2 regions of the Paenibacillus odorifer genome follow, and region 2 is predicted to be linked to the other one. Evidence: a T-box and tRNA genes for the amino acid it is inferred to sense, from the RefSeq annotation. Region 2 holds a T-box; the other holds one or more tRNA genes.
The links. The T-box of region 2 lies ahead of pheS (phenylalanine--tRNA ligase subunit alpha). A T-box ahead of a tRNA ligase gene usually reads a tRNA of that ligase, here a tRNA-Phe.
Positions count from the first base shown of each region.

Region 1: it encodes a tRNA-Phe, which carries the amino acid that the T-box ahead of pheS (phenylalanine--tRNA ligase subunit alpha) is inferred to sense. The anticodon was not compared.

Region 1 covers NZ_CP009428.1:143,563-153,713, reverse strand. Annotated here, with positions in the region: gene PODO_RS00750 (acyltransferase) at 1-1,119, opposite strand, end outside; gene PODO_RS00745 (acyltransferase) at 1,413-1,922, opposite strand; gene ppaX (pyrophosphatase PpaX) at 1,919-2,575, opposite strand; gene lgt (prolipoprotein diacylglyceryl transferase) at 2,581-3,612, opposite strand; gene hprK (HPr(Ser) kinase/phosphatase) at 3,625-4,563, opposite strand; gene PODO_RS00725 (ABC transporter ATP-binding protein) at 4,774-5,895, opposite strand; gene PODO_RS00720 (PucR family transcriptional regulator) at 6,007-7,101, opposite strand; tRNA gene PODO_RS00715 (tRNA-Lys) at 7,251-7,323, opposite strand; tRNA gene PODO_RS00710 (tRNA-Tyr) at 7,329-7,414, opposite strand; tRNA gene PODO_RS00705 (tRNA-Phe) at 7,423-7,495, opposite strand; tRNA gene PODO_RS00700 (tRNA-Asp) at 7,558-7,635, opposite strand; tRNA gene PODO_RS00695 (tRNA-Thr) at 7,650-7,725, opposite strand; tRNA gene PODO_RS00690 (tRNA-Val) at 7,758-7,833, opposite strand; tRNA gene PODO_RS00685 (tRNA-Met) at 7,842-7,918, opposite strand; tRNA gene PODO_RS00680 (tRNA-Ser) at 7,949-8,040, opposite strand; rRNA gene PODO_RS00675 (23S ribosomal RNA) at 8,123-10,151, opposite strand, start outside.
Region 2 covers NZ_CP009428.1:1,895,225-1,905,375, forward strand. Annotated here, with positions in the region: gene ptsG (glucose-specific PTS transporter subunit IIBC) at 1-1,291, shown strand, start outside; gene PODO_RS07990 (HPr family phosphocarrier protein) at 1,390-1,665, shown strand; gene ptsP (phosphoenolpyruvate--protein phosphotransferase) at 1,658-3,370, shown strand; gene pulA (type I pullulanase) at 3,750-6,137, shown strand; gene PODO_RS08005 (sensor domain-containing diguanylate cyclase) at 6,200-7,813, opposite strand; T-box leader at 8,403-8,688, shown strand; gene pheS (phenylalanine--tRNA ligase subunit alpha) at 8,749-9,783, shown strand; gene pheT (phenylalanine--tRNA ligase subunit beta) at 9,966-10,151, shown strand, end outside.

The DNA of each region.
Region 1 (10,151 bases), 1.8 Mb from region 2:
GCTTCCAAAAATAATCCATGAACCCGGAACTCGCCGGAAAGCAAACTGCACAATAAGCCAGCTCCCTCCCAGTGCGACCACAAGCCCTCCGTAGATGAACAAAACATATGTTAGCGACTCTAGGGGAATATGATATCTGAACCTGCGATATACCGCCAGCAATAGCGGATGAATCAAATATATCGCAAAGGAGAGTTCACCCAAACGAGTAAAAAAAGCAACAATCCCGCGAGGAGCCTTACGATAGATCAGAAATGTAGCATACAACAGAACCAATGCTGATAACATCGTATGGACATTCCATAATAGCTCGTACCACAACGAATCCGTCCACACCCCAAAATGGCGGGCCACATACCATAGCTGCACATGGATAAAGGCTGCAATTAACCACCCGCTCACTAACAGGGCAGTCCATCCTTTTTGCTTGGCAGTTAGCTGCCTCCATGGCTTCATCAGCCACGTCTTCACCTTCTCAAAGTGAATCGCGATATAAGCGCCCATCATATAATAAGCCAGATAAGAGATCGCCAAGCTCCCTTTTTCAACAATGTGCAGTTCGTATTTATTCCAGAAAATAAACCCCCACTGAAGTGCCAATCCGAGTGGAATCGCCCATTTTATTAAAAAGCGGGAACTCTGGAGTAGCTTAAGCAGTACTGGAAAAAGCAAATAAAACTGAATGCTGATAAATACAAAATACAAATGCGCATATGCGGAACCTGAGAATAACGCTCTAATAAAGCTGTACAGGTTGCCACCGAGGTTCTGGGTCAATCGTCCGTTCACATATAAGGTTAGTGCGTAATAGCCCATAGAGGCTAGCAGATAAGGCAATAAAATATACTTTAATCGACGACGGTAGAAATTAATAATCAAGCTGCGTGTCACAGGGCGCCCATAATAATTATAAAACAATACAAAGCTGCTCAGAAAAATAAATGAGGGCGTACCGAATTTAAAGAAAATGTTGATCCAGTTCAGCCAGTAATAATAAGGTGAATGCAGTGCCTGCTCTCCAGCGGCAAAAGATGAGGAATGCACATGCAATACGCCTAAGATCGCTAATGCTCTGAAGATATCCAGCTGGGGCAGCCTTTCCTGTCTCGCAGTGTTCATATTATATTCCTCTTCTCTACTATGATGGTTGTTCATAGAGACGCTAAGCGGAATGTGGAAACTGAAAATACCAGGAAGCCTGCACCTGCTGATTTTACATTCTGATATTTGAAGCTGAATGCCTAGCGTGGGATTCGCCTTATCACTAACGCTAATTATATCGAATGTATCTGTTCTAAAAACTTAAGAAGAACTTAAAGTTTCCTTAATAATCTTCTCTAAGACGCAAGAAACCCTGCAGAACCTGCGCTAAAAAAACGCAATATGTAACTGCAGGGTTAAAAAAGCATCGTTTACACTTGTTCCGCATGTTCTTCCGTTGAAGAGGGGCGCAGCTCTCGCAGTGGATTGCCCCCGACAAAAGAGCCAGCTGCCACATTTTTGTGCACCACGGAGCCAGCAGCTATAACTGCCCAATCTCCAATGGTTACACCGGGAAGAATCGTTGTATTCGCGCCGATCAATACATTTTCACCGATCACCACTTCGCCCAGGCGATATTCCTTGATCAGATACTCATGCGCTAGAATCGTCGTGTTATAACCAATAATAGAATTCTCACCTACCGTTATTTTCTCCGGAAAAAACACATCCACCATTGCCATAAGACCAAAAGCCGTGTGTTTACCAACTTTCATCCCCAGCATCCGTCGATAGATCCAATTCTTTAACGGTAGAATCGGACAATAGCGGGCAATCTGAATAAAAATAAAGTTGCGGACACCCTTCCAAGGGCTGACCGTACGGTAAATATACCAAAGTGAGTTATGACCTTCTACTGGATAACGGGTTACGTTTCTCACGATTCATTCGTTCCTCGCTCCATAATTTCTATAATATCCTTCATGTTATGGATGATAAAGTCCGGATCATACTTGCGGAGCGTATCCTCGCCCTTCAAAGACCAAGATACTCCAACAGCGTATACACCGGCAGCTTTGGCTGATTGAATATCAACCGCACTGTCACCTATCATTAAGGTTTTACGAGGATCAACGCCAAGGTTTTTGACCGCTGTCAGAACGGGCTCCGGATGTGGCTTTGGTTCAGTAACATCGTTCACAGTCACAATCGTATCCATGTACTTAAGCAAATCGAACCTTTCCAGAGTCTTGATCGTTGTTGGACGGATCTTAGTAGTTACAATCCCAAGTTTGATCCCACGACTCGAGAGCTCCTCAATGGTCTCCTTTACAAGCGGGAAGGACCGCACTAACTCATCATGATGCTCATTATTATAAGAACGATAGGACTTTTCTAACGTACCATTTACATCCTCTAGTCCAGAGAATACTCTCATCTGTTGCTGAAGGGTTGTTCCCATATGCGGAATTATCTCTTCTCTGGTCAGTGGAGCCAGACCATTGTCCTTCAGCGCGTACATAAATGAACTAATGATTAGCTCATTCGTATCGACAATCGTTCCATCCAGATCAAAAAGAACGCATTCTATCATAAGTTTTACTGCTCCTTCTTATCTCCATCCGCTGGCTGTCCTTGCTCAGGTTGTGTTCCTTGACGAGTTTTCTGCGGTGTATTTACTGCGCTTTCTGGCACTACAGTATCTGCTTGGATCAGTTTAGTACATACGATAGGGTCAGAATAATGTGCTTTAGGCTCTCCGGTTACTCTGCGAATAACGATTAATAATATAGCTGCCACAATAATCAGTAGAGAAAGCAGCTGAGAAATACGAATATTACCATAGGCAGGATCCAGATATCCTTGTTCAAAACCTAACCATTCCATCGGACTCCATAAGCCATTTATAAACGAAGCCAGTCCTGCACTTCCGTTAAAAGCTAAACTGTCAGTACGCACAGCCTCGATGAAGAACCGACCGATGGAATACCATATAAAGTAAGACATGAAGATTTCTCCAGCACGTACAAACTTCTGACGACGGAGAACCATCAATAACGCAATCCCTAGTAAGCTCCAAAGAGATTCATACAGGAAAGTCGGATGATGAAAAGCATCCCCTATGTACATTTGATTAACGATGAAGTCAGGTAAATGCAGTTTATCCCGTAAAAAAGATTCCTCAACTACGCTGCCGTATGCCTCTTGGTTGACAAAGTTTCCCCAGCGGCCAATCATTTGACCCGCCAGTAGTCCAGGTGCGCAAATATCAACAATACGCCAGAAAGGGTAACCCTTATAACGGAAATAAATAATTCCGCAAATAATCGCTCCTATTAATGCGCCGTAAATGGCGATGCCGCCATTCCAGATCTTAAAGACGTCTATCAGATTATGCTTATAATCGTCCCATTTAAAAGCTACAAAATAAATCCGTGCCCCTATAATTGCCGAGGGTACACCCAGTAGCAGCATATCCATAAAGAATTCTTGCGGGATTCCGAACCGTTTGCCCTCGCGGATCGCAAGAAATAATCCCGCGAGTGCACCGACCCCTAGTATTAACCCGTACCAGTGTACAGGCAGTGATCCAATTGAGAATACAATAGGATCTATTGCTAATGGGAACATTGTCTCACACTCCTAATCGAGATCGTCCATATCCTCAGATATGGTCGCAGTTAACTTATTCGTAAACTGCAGGGCTGCATTAAAGCCCATTTGCTTCAGGCGATAGTTCATCGCAGCAACCTCAATAATAACGGCAAGGTTACGTCCTGGACGTACAGGAATGGTTACAAGTGGAACATCGGTATCAATAATCCGCGTCGTTTCCTCATCAAGTCCAAGCCGGTCATACTGCTTGTCTTGCTGCCAAGCCTCTAATCTAACGACAAGTGTAATCCGTTTATGATTACGGATAGCACCCGCACCAAAAAGTGTCATTACGTTAATGATACCTACTCCGCGAATTTCCAACAAGTGACGGATCAACTCAGGGGCTGTACCATGCAGCTGGTTATCTGAAGTCTGGCGGATTTCCACGGCATCATCAGCGATCAGTCTATGTCCACGTTTTACAAGTTCAAGGGCTGTCTCACTCTTACCAATACCACTACTACCAGTAATCAGCATACCTACACCATATACATCACAGAGTACACCATGAATCGTTGCTGTAGGGGCTAATCTCCCTTCTAAGAAGCTCGTCAAACGGCTGGAGAAAATAGTCGTAGCCATCGAGCTACGAAGCACAGGAAGTCCCTTTTCATTACTTATATCAATTAACTCCTGTGGTACATCCAAACTACGGGTAATTACGATACAAGGGGTATTGTCATTACAGATTCCACGAAGCCTACTTTTACGTTCAGCTTCAGGCAGCATGGAGAAGAATGCGAGTTCTGTCTTACCTAATAGTTGAACACGTTCTTCCGGATAATATTCGAAATAACCAGCAATCTCTAGTCCAGGGCGATTCAGGTCATCTACCGTAATAGGTCGCTTTAGACCTTCCTGGCCGGAAATAACCTCTAATTGAAAATGTTGTACCAATTCAGATACTTTTACTTTCTTAGCCATGTAAATTCGTCCTTTCGTCACCTGCGGTATATGTCCGCTTACTGCGTCCGGTTGACAGCGATCTCATTACAATTCCGGAGGTAATTCTCCTGCTATCTTAATTGATAACGCTTGTGAATGCAATCTTAACGCCTATCCATTACGACCCTAATTAAACAATAAAGCCACCCTTTCGGGTGGCTTTATCAAGAGAGAAAAGATCCTGCGATCTTATCCCAACAGAATGTTAACTTCGGATTCTTTATCGAAGAAGTGAACTTTGTTCATATCGATAGCCAATTTTGGCTTGCTGCCTTCGCGAGTAGTGGAACGTCCATCTACACGAGCGATTACAGTAGATTTACCAAGGCCGCTCAAGTAAAGGAGCATTTCGTGACCAAGGTTTTCAGTTACATCAACCAATGAAGTAAAGATTGTGTTCGGGGAAGCTTCCAAGAATACTGGCTCTTCATGGATATCTTCTGGACGAACGCCCATAATTACTTCTTTGCCAATGTAGCCTTTGCTGCGGATGATTTGAGCTTTTCCGCCTGGTACTTCAACATCAAGGTTCTCAGCACGGAAACGGACAGAACCGTTTGCTTCGGACAAAGTACCATTGATAAAGTTCATTGTAGGGGATCCGATAAATCCAGCTACGAACAGGTTAGTTGGTTCATTGTACAACTCTTCAGGGGAAGCTGCTTGTTGAATGATACCATCATACATAACTACGATACGGTCACCCATTGTCATAGCTTCTGTTTGGTCATGCGTTACGTAGATACAAGTGGTTTCAAGGCGTTTAACCAGTTTAGTGATTTCAGCGCGCATTTGACCACGAAGTTTAGCATCCAAGTTGGAAAGAGGCTCATCCATCAAGAAGACTTGTGGATCACGTACGATAGCGCGTCCCAAAGCTACACGTTGGCGTTGACCACCGGAAAGTGCTTTTGGTTTACGATCTAGCAAATGCTCGATATCGAGAATTCTAGCAGCTTCACGTACTTTCTTGTCGATTTCATCTTTCTTCACTTTACGAAGTTTCAAACCGAAAGCCATGTTTTGGTATACGCTCATATGCGGATACAGGGCGTAGGATTGGAATACCATCGCGATATCGCGGTCTTTAGGTGCAACGTCGTTGACTACACGATCGCCAATGTACATTTTACCTTCGGAGATTTCTTCCAGACCAGCGATCATACGCAAAGTTGTGGATTTACCGCAACCGGATGGTCCAACCAATACTAGAAATTCCTTATCTTTAATATCAAGATTGATATCCATTACTGTTGCTTTATCTGAACCCGGGTATTTTTTGAAAATATGCTCTAAACGTACGCCTGCCATTGTATTTCCCCCTCGAGTTAATTATTGATTAATTGAAAAATTCTTTTTTCCTTGTACATTTATATTACCCTAGACGGGACACGGTGGCTATTTGTAACGTTCACAAAAAACCTATTTCCTTTTCGTCACTTTATACAAAAGCATAGTAAGCTTCACAATAGCAGCGTCCCCAAAGCTACGCACATCCGCGCCAGTCTCCTGTTTGATCTTGTCCAGACGGTATAAAAGCGTGTTGCGATGAATATATAGCTTCTTGGCTGTTTCACTTACATTACAATCCATCTCAAAAAACGTCTCCAGGGTCATCAGCATCTCTTTATCCGATAATACGGAGGAATAGTCGCCAATCTGTCCAAGTAACTGTTTACGCCGTGCATCAGGAATGCTGTTAACCAAACGTTCCAGATGCAGCTCCCAAGGTAAATGAATATATTCACCCACTTGGAAAATACGTCCGAGTACAATAGTCTCCCTCAGCAAGGCCACGGATCCCGTCAATCCCTTAACAGGAACAATAGCCGGAGCTACAGCCAAATGGAATACACCTACCCATTCGCTGGCTATCAGTTCGTGTAAGCCCATGCTGGTCTGAGCCAGAATTTCATCTACACTCTCTTCTTCCTCATCCTTATCATCTCCGCCCGTGAGTAGTTCCTTCCGGGCCAATATTAACCATTCTTTTTCTTGAAGAGGTATAAGCAGAATTTCATTCTCAAAATAGCTGCGCAACAGCTTCATTAAGGAACGATAAGTGATCTGCGGGCTATGTGCATTCTCACTGCTAAGTAGGAATGGAACCATATCTCCGAATAAACGTCCCTTTAGAGCCATCTCATCGGGTATCTCAGAGTCATTTTTCTCTTGCTCCAGTTCGGTGTTCAACCAGGTACCCAGCTGCCGAGCCTCCGCTTCCCCTTCTTCTCTAACCCCAGTAGCTTTTAGTGCAATTGCAAAGTTTCGAACCGCATAATTCACTAATTGAATTTCCAAAGAGTTAAGTCCATCCAATTCCACCCAGACAGCGGTTACACGTCCATCAGTCTCATATAATGGTGCCCAAAGATGACCCTCATGGATTACCGGCTGTTCCTGTGCTTCCAATCCCATGCTAAAAAGAGAAGCTGAATGTTGCCTACCTAACTGCTTGATTCCGGTTTTCTTTCCGGTGAGCTGCTCTAACTTTTTCCGCAATGTTTCGCTATCCATAGTCACCATACTCCACCACTTTTGCTCTTTTCGCCTATTTTAGCATATTCTCTAATATTATGTTAATCACTACAGCAGCGCACTACTATAATACGACATAAAAACACAAAAAAAGCCACCACCCTAAGGTGATGACTTTCTGTTTGGGATGAGCCATGAAGGACTCGAACCTTCGACACCCTGATTAAAAGTCAGGTGCTCTACCAACTGAGCTAATGGCTCATAAATGGTGGGGGATGATGGATTCGAACCACCGAACACGTACGTGAGCAGATTTACAGTCTGATGCGTTTGGCCACTTCGCTAATCCCCCAAAAAAGGTGGCTCGGGACGGAATCGAACCGCCGACACGAGGATTTTCAGTCCTCTGCTCTACCGACTGAGCTACCGAGCCATAAGATTACATGACAATTAAGCGGAAAAGTCTTACACTTCCCACTCATTTTGTGGAAAAAATGGCGGAACCGACGGGATTCGAACCCGCGGTCTCCTGCGTGACAGGCAGGCATGTTAGGCCAACTACACCACGGTTCCGCATTAATTAAAAATGGTGCCGGCGAGAGGACTTGAACCCCCAACCTACTGATTACAAGTCAGTTGCTCTACCAGTTGAGCTACACCGGCACGGTGTAAAAGCAATTCTAAAAAGATGAAAATGGTGGAGGCTGAGGGGATCGAACCCCCGACCCTCTGCTTGTAAGGCAGATGCTCTCCCAGCTGAGCTAAGCCTCCAGGTATTATGGTAGCGGCGAAGGGGATCGAACCCCCGACCTCACGGGTATGAACCGTACGCTCTAGCCAGCTGAGCTACACCGCCACAATAATTAGTATTGCTATGGATTGAAAATGGCGGAGAGAGTGGGATTCGAACCCACGCACCGCTTACGCAGTCTAACCCCTTAGCAGAGGGTCCCCTTATAGCCACTTGGGTATCTCTCCAAACGATATCAGTACCACAGCAATCCAAACAGGAATTTGACTCCCTGAAAACTGAATCCGAAACGAATCTGCATTCTAAGTATAGGATAAGCCCTCGACCGATTAGTATTGGTCAGCTCCATGCATTGCTGCACTTCCACCTCCAACCTATCTACCTCGTCGTCTTCAAGGGGTCTTACTAATTGGGAAATCTCATCTTGAGGGGGGCTTCACGCTTAGATGCTTTCAGCGCTTATCCCGTCCGTACGTAGCTACCCAGCCATGCTCCTGGCGGAACAACTGGTGCACCAGCGGTACGTCCATCCCGGTCCTCTCGTACTAAGGACAGCTCCTCTCAAATTTCCTGCGCCCACGACAGATAGGGACCGAACTGTCTCACGACGTTCTGAACCCAGCTCGCGTACCGCTTTAATGGGCGAACAGCCCAACCCTTGGGACCTACTTCAGCCCCAGGATGCGATGAGCCGACATCGAGGTGCCAAACCTCCCCGTCGATGTGGACTCTTGGGGGAGATAAGCCTGTTATCCCCAGGGTAGCTTTTATCCGTTGAGCGATGGCCCTTCCATGCGGTACCACCGGATCACTAAGTCCGACTTTCGTCCCTGCTCGACTTGTAGGTCTCGCAGTCAAGCTCCCTTATGCCTTTGCACTCTGCGAATGATTTCCAACCATTCTGAGGGAACCTTGGAACGCCTCCGTTACTCTTTAGGAGGCGACCGCCCCAGTCAAACTGCCCGCCTGACACGGTCCCCGTACCCGATTAGGGTACTAGGTTAGAACCTAGATACGATCAGGGTGGTATCCCAACGGCGCCTCCACCGAAGCTTGCGCTCCGATTTCTACGGCTCCCACCTATCCTGTACAGATCGTACCCAAATTCAATATCAAGCTGCAGTAAAGCTCCATGGGGTCTTTCCGTCTTGTCGCGGGTAACCTGCATCTTCACAGGTATTAAAATTTCACCGGATCTCTCGTTGAGACAGCGCCCAAGTCGTTACGCCATTCGTGCGGGTCAGAATTTACCTGACAAGGAATTTCGCTACCTTAGGACCGTTATAGTTACGGCCGCCGTTTACTGGGGCTTCGGTTCATAGCTTCGGGTTACCCCTAACCACTCCCCTTAACCTTCCAGCACCGGGCAGGCGTCAGCCCGTATACTTCGCCTTGCGGCTTCGCACAGACCTGTGTTTTTGCTAAACAGTCGCTTGGGCCTTTTCACTGCGGCCCCCTCGTGCTATTCACACTACCGGGGCACCCCTTCTCCCGAAGTTACGGGGTCATTTTGCCGAGTTCCTTAACGAGAGTTCTTCCGCGCGCCTTAGAATTCTCTTCTCGCCTACCTGTGTCGGTTTGCGGTACGGGCACCTTCTCCTGGCTAGAGGCTTTTCTTGGCAGTGTGAGATCATGACCTTCGCTACTATAATTTTCGCTCCCCATCACAGCCCAGCCTTAACGATGTGCGGATTTGCCTACACATCAGCCTCACTGCTTAGACGGACATCCATCAGTCCGCGTCACTACCCTCCTGCGTCACCCCATCGCTCATAGCGGATTACGGTGGTACAGTAATTTCAAACTGTTGTCCTTCGACTACGCCTTTCGGCCTCGCCTTAGGTCCCGACTTACCCTGAGCGGACGAGCCTTCCTCAGGAAACCTTGGGCTTTCGGCGGATCAGATTCTCACTGATCTTTTCGTTACTCATACCGGCATTCTCACTTGTGTAGTGTCCAGCGCTCTTTTCAGTACACCTTCAACCCCTACACAACGCTCCCCTACCCCAGATACATACGTATCTAGCCATAGCTTCGGTGGTGTGTTTAGCCCCGTTACATTTTCGGCGCAGAGTCACTCGACCAGTGAGCTATTACGCACTCTTTCAATGATGGCTGCTTCTAAGCCAACATCCTGGTTGTCTGTGCAACTCCACATCCTTTCCCACTTAACACACACTTGGGGACCTTAGCTGATGGTCTGGGCTGTTTCCCTTTTGACAATGGATCTTAGCACTCACTGTCTGACTCCCGGCAATAAGTATATGGCATTCGGAGTTTGACTGAGCTTGGTAATCCTTGCGGACCCCGCACCCAATCAGTGCTCTACCTCCACTAC
Region 2 (10,151 bases):
GCAGCTTCGCGATGGAGTAGACTTCACAGCAGGGACATTTACTACGGGTAAATATCCATTCATGATGTTTGGTCTTCCAGCAGCGGCTTTGGCTATCTATCATGAAGCTAAACCACAGAATAAAAAGATCGTCGGAAGTTTGATGATTTCCGCGGCATTGACATCGTTCTTGACAGGGATTACTGAGCCGCTCGAATTCTCGTTCCTATTCGTGGCTCCATTGCTGTTCGCTGTACATGCTGTGTTTGCAGGTCTGTCCTTTATGACTATGCATATTCTTGATGTTAAAATCGGGATGACATTCTCGGGTGGTTTTATCGATTTTGTGCTCTTCGGTATTATCCCGAACCGTACAGCTTGGTGGCTGGTTATTCCGGTAGGTCTGGCCCTTGCCTTAATTTATTACTTCGGCTTCCGGTTTGTAATTCGGAAATTCAATCTTATGACACCGGGTCGTGAAGAAGATACGAATGAAGAAGAAGAAGTGAATACGGAGTCTGTCTCCAGAGCCGGTGATGATCTACCGCGGAACATTTTGTCCGCTCTAGGTGGTAAAGAAAACATCACTCATCTAGATGCTTGTATTACCCGCCTTCGTGTTGAAGTTAAAGATAAGGCAGGCGTAGACAAGAACCGTCTTAAGAAACTTGGTGCATCAGGTGTGCTGGAAGTGGGTAATAACGTTCAAGCGATTTTTGGCACACGTTCAGATACGATTAAATCGCAGATTCAAGATGTGATTAACGGAAAGACACCTGCGGCTTCAGCAGCTCCAGTAGTGGTTACTCCAGAGCCAGAAGAAGAACAACAGGCAGGTGAAGCTGGTGAAGCGATTATCAAGGAAGATATCGTATCTCCAGTAAACGGTGAATTGTTGGATATCACAGAGGTGCCAGATCCAGTATTCTCCCAAAAAATGACGGGCGATGGCTTCGCGTTCCTATCCGAAGATGGGAAGATTGCTTCACCGGTTTACGGTAAGGTATTTAACGTGTTCCCGAGCAAACATGCCATCGGTATTATGTCTGACGGAGGCAAGGAAGTGCTCGTTCATATTGGGGTTAATACGGTTAAGCTTAAAGGTCAAGGCTTCACGGTATTAGTTGAAGAAGGCGATCTTGTAGCGGCTGGGCAACCGATTATGGAAGTGGATTTAGAGTATGTAAAAGCACATGCACCTTCTGTAATCTCACCTGTTATTTTCTCGAATTTACCAGAAGGCTCTTCTGTAACATTGAAGAAGCCGGGTAAGGTTTCTATAGGAGACCAAGACATCATTACGATTCAGTAAAAGTGCAAGGGCCGATGCTTCCTTGTTCATACAAGGAAGCGAAGCTTTCACTATAAATTTAAAATACTCTAATAACAGAAAGCGAGTTGGATAATATTATGCAAAAAACATTCAGAATTGTCGATGAAGATGGAATTCACGCACGTCCAGCAACTGCCTTGGTAAATACAGCAACAAAATTCAAAGGTACAGAAGCATTTGCAGAAGCTAAAGGTAAAAAAGTAACTTTGAAATCCATTCTTGGCGTATTGTCATTGGGTCTTGAGGCTGGAGATACTTTGTCTTTGATTACTGAAGGAAGCGAAGAAGCAGAAGCTTTGAACGCTCTTCAAGAAGTAATGATTAAAGAAGGGCTAGGGGAAATCCATGAATAAGATTTCAGGAATCGCGGCTTCAGCAGGGATTGCAGTAGCCCGTGCTTTTATCCTGAAACATCCGGATTATACGATTACGAAGACAGGTATCAGTGATACTGAAGCAGAAGTCGCTAAGTTGAATGATGCACTCGCCAAATCAAGAGTGGAGCTGCAAACGATTAAAGAGCGTACTTTGGCAGAGCTGGGAGAGAAAAAGGCTGAGATTTTCGAATCACATCTGCTTATTCTTGATGACCCAGAGCTGATCAATCCTGTAATTGATAAAATCCGTGAGGAATCGGTTAACGCGGACTATGCGCTAAACGAAGTGGCTACGCAATTCATTGAGATGTTCGAAAATATGAAGAGTGCCTATCTGCAGGAACGTGCAGCTGACATGCGTGATGTTACCAAGCGCTTGCTGAACCACCTGCTGGGCATTCATTATGTAAGTCCTGCAGAAATCAGTGAAGAAGTAATCGTGATTGCTCAAGATCTAACACCATCGGATACAGCACAACTTAATCGTAAGTTCGTTAAAGGCTTCACAACGAACATTGGTGGACGGACTTCCCACTCTGCGATTATGGCACGTTCTTTGGAAATTCCAGCGGTTGTTGGAACTAAAACGGTTCTGTCCGAAGTGAATTCTGGCGATTTGGTGATTGTCGATGGTCTGAATGGGGACGTTCTGATCAATCCTAGCGAAGCTGAAGTGGCAGAGTACACTCGCAAGCAGGAAGCTTACGACTTGCAAATCGCAGAATGGAAGAAACTTCGCGACGAACCTACAGTATCAGCAGACGGTAAACATGTTGAGCTAGCTGCCAATATTGGTACACCAAATGATGTGAATGGTGTCATTGAGAATGGTGGCGAAGGTGTAGGTCTGTACCGTACTGAGTTCCTTTACATGGGTCGCGATAAGCTGCCTTCTGAGGAAATTCAATATAACGCCTACCGTACTGTACTTGAGAACATGAAGGGTAAGCCGGTAGTCGTACGTACCCTGGATATCGGTGGCGATAAAGAGCTGCCTTATCTTGACCTTCCGAAGGAAATGAATCCTTTCCTTGGTTTCCGTGCGATCCGCCTATGCCTGGATCGTCAGGATATTTTCCGTACTCAATTACGCGCATTACTAAGAGCGAGTGTTCACGGGGATCTTCGCATTATGTTCCCTATGATAGCTACGCTTGGTGAATTCCGTGCTGCGCGTGATCTTTTGCTCGAAGAAAAAGCTAAGCTTCGGGAAGAAGGTAAGGAAGTATCAGACAACATTCAGCTCGGTATAATGGTTGAGATTCCATCAACTGCTGTACTGGCTGACCAGTTTGCTAAGGAAGTTGATTTCTTCAGTATCGGTACGAATGATCTTATTCAATATACAATGGCTGCGGACCGTATGAATGAACAGGTATCTTACCTGTATCAGCCTTACAATCCAGCCATCCTGCGTTTGGTCAAAAATGTAATTGATGCAGCCCATGCAGAAGGTAAATGGACAGGGATGTGTGGTGAAATGGCTGGTGACGCAACAGCTATTCCGCTGCTACTGGGTCTTGGTCTTGACGAATTCAGCATGAGTGCAACTTCCATTCTGCCAGCGCGCAGTCAAATTTCTAAATTGTCGGCTGCCGACATGAAGGATTTGGCTGCAAAAGCTTTGCAGCTTGGCACGGCTGAAGAAGTAGCTGCACTTGTTCAAAGTATCGCTAAGTAACTTTTTACGCATGCATTAATCCGTTTTAGCGTTCTACTGTTTTCCAACTACTATTGCCGACTTCCGATGGCTGGAGGTCGGCTTTTTTATGTTTTTTAATCTATAATTTACTTTAATTCGACCTCATTTACTGTTCACTGTTTATTTTCTTTATTGCGCAGATGTCTATACCGATAGTATTAGTAATGAGCATAAAGTCGATAAGGAACCCAAACCTATAAATATGTCGTACATATAATAGTAAGGATCCATAGAAAGTTTATACTCCATTTGCCGACTTGCAGCGCTGTGCAAGTATTAATATGTAATGAATTGGTAATATATGGACTTATAAGCAACCCCACAGGTTAGGTGGGGAGCCATAGGATGGTGTTAATTCATGAGTAAAAATTATATAAATGCAGAATTGATGATGGAAGTCTATGAGGGTAAGGATTTAGGCTTGACGTATTCAACGGAGTACAGTGTCTTTAAAGTCTGGGCACCTACGGCTCTTGCTGTGTCCCTTGTCCTGTACGAAACAGGTGGTTATCGACTGAATGCTGAGTCACATAAGAGCGCTGTGGACAGTGGTCGGATTGTATATATGCAGCGTAGTAATGGCGGAGTCTGGCAGACCAAGTTATCAGGTGATCTAAAAGGGAAATATTATATGTACCGTGCTGTTTTTGCAGATGGTAATGTGACAGAAGCAGTAGATCCTTATGCAACAGCCGTATCAGCTAATGGTTTAAGATCGGCAATCGTTAATTTGCAGGATACGAATCCAGAACATTGGGATCAGGATGTAGCGCCTCCGTTACAGCATCCTGCCGACGCAGTGATTTATGAACTGCATGTTCGTGACTTTTCCTCACATGAGAGCTCTGGTATGTATTATAAGGGTAAATTCAAAGCATTTACCGAATTTGGTTTAAAGGATCCGGCAGGAAATACAGTGGGGATTGATCATCTGGCTGAATTAGGGATTACCCATGTTCATCTGATGCCGGTATTTGATTTTCAGACCGTGGATGAGCTGAAGGTGGTTAATCGGGGTTCCTCCATAGCTAATGTGGACTACAATTGGGGGTATGATCCCCAGCATTATAATGTACCTGAAGGATCTTACAGCACCGATCCTGCCAATCCTGGCTTGCGGATCCGTGAATTTAAAGAGATGGTGCAGGCCTTGCACAGCCGCGGGATCGCGGTAATTATGGATGTCGTTTACAACCACACTTATGCTGTGGAGAATGGACCTTTTGAGCCGCTTGTCCCAGATTATTTCTATCGCCGCGATTTTATGGGACGTTTGTCGAATGGCTCCGGGGTTGGCAATGAGCTGGCTACAGAACGTCCGATGGTCCGAAAATTTATTAAAGACTCCCTATCTTTTTGGGCTGCGGAATATCATATCGATGGTTTCCGGTTTGATCTGATGGGGCTGATGGACAGTGTTACCATGCGGGAGATTACGGAAGAGCTCCGTCTAGAAGTGAATCCGAATCTGTTGCTTTACGGTGAACCTTGGACGGGTGGAGATTCTCCGCTGGCCACTAAAACGCTAAAAGGTGTACAACGGGGCAAGGGTTATGCTGTCTTCAACGATAACTTTCGTTCAGCGATCAAAGGGGATAGTGATGGCTTCGGAAGAGGGTTCGTGACAGGCGAATACGGCAAAGAAGGTGCTATTGCAGCCGGAATTAAAGGAGCAATTCATGAGTTTACGGACTCGCCTGTGGAATCTGTGAACTATGTAACTGCCCATGATAATTTGAATTTATGGGATAAGTTGCTTATCGTTCAAGGGGGGAGCCAGAAAGCTGATTTTCCGGTAATCGCCAACATGGATAACGAGGATCTTGAAGATGCAGTGGCCCTTGCCAATCCATACGTGTATGTAGATCCGGAGAACATTCTCGGTAATGAAACTGTACGTCGTTCCTTGCTTGCTAACGGAATTATTCTGACATCGCAAGGGATACCTTTCCTGCATGCTGGAGATGAGCTCCTGCGCAGTAAATTTGGGGATCATAACAGCTACCGCAGCGGTGACGCGATCAACTCGATCCGCTGGAATATGAAAAGCGTATTTAAGCCCGTATTTCAATATTATAAAGGCCTGATCGAGCTGCGGCGCACACATCCGGCATTTCGTCTGCATGGCCGCCAGGAAATTGAACGTTCGTTGGAATTTCTGCGATGTGATGGCGGAATAGTATCGTATCTGCTTAGAGGCCATGCAGGAGGCGATCTTTGGAACAATATAACCGTTATCTTCAATGCTAATAATGAACGAATGACGGTGGCTCTTCCTGAGATTTCTAACGGGTGGAGTATAGTAGTAGACCATACCCATGCAGGTACAGAAGCCCTCCGCAGGATCGAAGGCAATGAGGTAGAGGTGGAAGGGTTGTCGATGATGGTCCTTTATGATGAATGTGGTGAGCCAGCCCCACGCTCTAAAATCATCGAAATACACTATGAACGCCCAGATCGGAATTACCAAGGCTGGAATCTTTGGGTTTGGGATACAGGAATCCAGGATGGACAATGCGATTTCCGTTATATGGAGAACGGGCGTGCAGTAGCCCGCATCGAAGTGCTGCCAGATACCCAATCCATCGGATATATTTTGCGGCTTAATGATTGGGAAGAAAAAGATGGAGACGGAGACCGCTTCATTGATTGTTCTACGAATGGAGAGTTAACCAAGGTCTTAGTCCGGGATCGTGAACAGGAGATTGATGGAATTTCAGAGGATCATCTTCGGTTAAGCAGTTAGTGGCAATACAAAAAAAGCTGTTTCAGGGTTGATTGTATCCTGAGACAGCTTTTTATTTGGTTTTATGGTTTTACAATGGTCTGGTCAGCAAACTCTTCGTCCACAAGCTCATAGTAAAGATTGGCTTTATTGCCACCATGGTCTTTGGAGCGGTACATCGCCAAATCGGCGGCACGCAGCAGTTCATTGATACTGCTTCCATGTTCAGGAAATAAAGCTACTCCGATACTCGCGGAGGTGTGGAAGCTGGACCCGTTATCAACAGACCAAGACTTATTGAACAGTTTAAGTAACCGCTGCAGCGTTTCATCAAGCATCTCTGGAGAAGTGAATCGATGCAGTACAACTGCGAATTCATCTCCGCCGATCCGGAAGGCCTGACCTATTCCTTTGACTGTATGCTGAAGTTCACGGGAGAGCAGCTGAAGAAATTCGTCTCCAGCCAGATGGCCTAAGGTATCATTTAGCTGCTTGAATCTGTCACAATCCAGCAGGGCCAGTGCAATTTTTTGCTTCCGTTCTTCGGGTTGTGTGATAAGGTTCTCCATATACATTTTGAAATGAGCCCTGTTGGGAATCGCTGTTAAATGATCATAGAAGGCTAGCTTATGTAGTCGTTCTTCGTATTGTTTTCGCTGGGTAATTTCTCGAGATAACAGCATGAATTGTGCTGGGAATTTACGGCTGCCGAGAACAGGTGACACCTTAGTTTCAAGCCATACCCATTGGCCTTCTGCTCCGCGCATGCGCAGTTCTGAAATGCGTGGGGTTCCCTGAACCACGCTCTTTAATTTAGCCCAGGCAATCTCCGGTTCACGTATGTAGTTGGATAACGGATCTCCTTTTTTAGGCACATAGCCTAGAATACTGGAGTGTGAGGGGGAAGCGTATAGAATCAACCCGTTAGGATCCGTCAAAATAATGAAATCAGACATGGTTTCACCGATTAGCTGATAAAGTGTTTGTTCTTCCAGCATTTCATTCTGGAGCCAGATGATTTTGCGTCCAAGGTAAATAATGACCAGGAGAAACACAAGTAAGAGGAGCGAATATAGGGAGAACAAAGCGCTTTTTTTATCCTTAAAACCGTCCGTTACTTGCAAGGCGTAGTTGCCAATCAAGTCCTCTGCTTGATCGAGATGTGCTCTAGCTTCATTGAATTGCGAGTTTAGGGTGAGCGCAGAATATGAATCCGGATTCCAGCTACTCTTCGTCCGTTCCGTTATTAGCGTATGCCCTGAATTTTTCCACATGACAATGGTAGTTTCGAAGGAGTGCAGCTCGTTTTTTAATTCGGAAAGGATAATTACACTTTGTTTCATATCACTGTAAGGTTTTTTTATAGCGTTGATATTTGCTCTTGCTAGACTTATTCGTTCCTGCGCTTGAAGATTATTATCTATAAACTCCTTAGTGAACTGTTCACCTTCTGCGGCTGTTAGGTTTGGACCCATTGCGATTTGCAAGGCTACAGCAGCTTGATGCAGATCACGATCGGCGCTTAGTATGAGCTTAGAGTTCTGATATATATCATCATAAAGAGAATCTGACAATCTATTAATAGTGTGATTTAAATAGAGTAGCGAGGACACGCTGATCCCGACCAGAAGGACGGAGATTGCAGCGAAGACATAGAATAGTTTGCGTGTTACCTTAAATTCGAAGAACCCTGCCACAGTCATCTTCTCCCTGTATAAGATGATTAAGTAAATCTATTGCTGCTTAAGTAGAACCTGCAGAAGTCAATCTATGGTCAGGCGTAATTTAAATCAGTCACTGATGTTTGAAGGTGCTTTTGGGAATAAAAGAGGTGTTGTATACATAGTGGGAAAACATAGGAAAGTGTACGTGTGAGTAAATGGTAGTTTCTAGTATATCAAGTATATAGGACGTGCTGCTTATAGAGCAATCTTTACTCATAATAATCCAAAAGACAAAATTTAAAGTTTAATGTATGGGCCTATTGAATTATCTATATTCAAACCGATGGATCCTATTACCCCACTCGACCATAAATGATACGGCTTACAGCTGCTGAAAAAAACTGCCCTTAGTCATAATGACTACAGGAAAGCTAATCATTCATTATTCGTTACGCAGTGCGTGAATGGGGTGAAGTCGTGCGGCTTTGTTAGCAGGCATCATTCCAAAAATCACGCCTGCCCGCCCCGATGCCAATCCAACTTGTCAAAACGACAGATTTTGCATATAATAAAGAGACATATCTCTTGTAGTAAAGAGATACCTGACAATTAGCATGAATTGTGAAATGCAGTGATGGAGAAGAGTACACAGTGCCTGACTTACAGGGAGGAGACGCCGCGGATTGAGAGCGTTTCTAAGAAGCAGAGCTGTCGAAGTTCACTCCGGAGCAGTTCCCTGAATTCCTTAAGCTGTCTAATAGGGAAGGGTAGGGGATACCGGTCACAGACCGTTATTTCTGTATAAAGTGAGATAGGTATCTGTCCAGCCAAAAGAGGGAATGAAGCTCTTAAGGGGAACAGATCAGCTTGTCTAACAAGGGTGGTACCACGGTCTTTTCGTCCCTTACCGGGAGGAAAGGCCTTTTTTTGTTGAACTAGACAATGATTGAAGGGGGCTGTACACGGCCATGAAAGAGAAGTTGGAAGCATTGAAGGTTGAAGCGCTGGCTAAGTTGCAGGAGGTTATGGATCCGCAGGTACTAAATGATTTAAGAGTGAAGTATCTCGGTAAAAAAGGTGAGCTTACAGAGGTTCTGCGCGGTATGGGAGGACTTAGTGCTGAGGAGCGTCCGGTAATCGGGCAAGTGGCGAATCAGGTTCGCAGTGCTATTGAGGAGATTATCGGCGCGAAGCAGGAGGCTTTTCAAGAGCAGGAAACCCAGCAACGTCTGCAGGCTGAAAAAGTAGACGTAACCTTACCGGGTCGCCGTTTACAGCAAGGGGGCATTCACCCGCTTAGCAGAGTCGTACAGGAGATTGAGGATATTTTTATCGGCATGGGCTACCGTGTAGCTGAAGGTCCGGAAGTGGAGACCGATTATTATAACTTTGAAGCTCTAAATCTGCCTAAGAATCACCCGGCACGTGATATGCAGGATTCTTTCTATTTAACAGATGACCTGCTAATGCGCACTCAAACCTCGCCAGTACAGATTCGTACTATGCAGGCTATGAACGGTGAAGCTCCTGTTAAAATAATCTGTCCGGGTAAAGTATTCCGCCGTGATGATGATGATGCAACGCATTCCTTCCAGTTCCACCAAATCGAAGGTTTGGTCATTGGAAGTAACATTCGAATGAGTGATCTGAAGGGCACCCTGCAACAATTTGTGCAGGAGATGTTTGGACCGAATACAGGCATTCGTCTTCGTCCGAGCTTTTTCCCATTCACGGAGCCAAGTGTTGAAGTAGACGTAAGCTGCTTCAAATGTGGTGGCGATGGCTGCAGACTATGCAAGCAAAGTGGATGGTTAGAAATCCTTGGCGCAGGTATGGTACACCCGAATGTACTGAAAATGGGTGGCTATGATCCTGCTGAATACAGCGGCTTCGCCTTCGGAATGGGTGTAGAGCGGATTGCAATGCTTAAATACGGCATCGATGACATCCGTCATTTCTATAGTAATGATATGAGTTTTGTGAAGCAGTTCAAGGGCGTTTAGTTATTGTGGTGCGCTGGCTGATAGTGGCTGGAGAATGGGTTTTGGAGCATTTGATTTCCTTGTAGGGACCGTCCTTAATAGTGTGTAGCTGAAATTGAGTGCACTTCATCCGTTCTCCCACAGGAAGCAGCACGAACGACAGTGAAATAAATACATCTGAAACATAAAGGAAGTGAGCGGATATGAAAGTATCAACCGGATGGTTGGCTGATTATACATCGATTGAAGGAGTAACCGCCGAACAGCTAGCGGAGAAGATTACCGCTGCCGGCATTGAGATTGACGGCGTAGAGCGCCGCAATAAAGGCATTTCCGGCATCGTAACCGGCTATGTGAAATCAAAGGAAAAACATCCTGATGCCGACAAG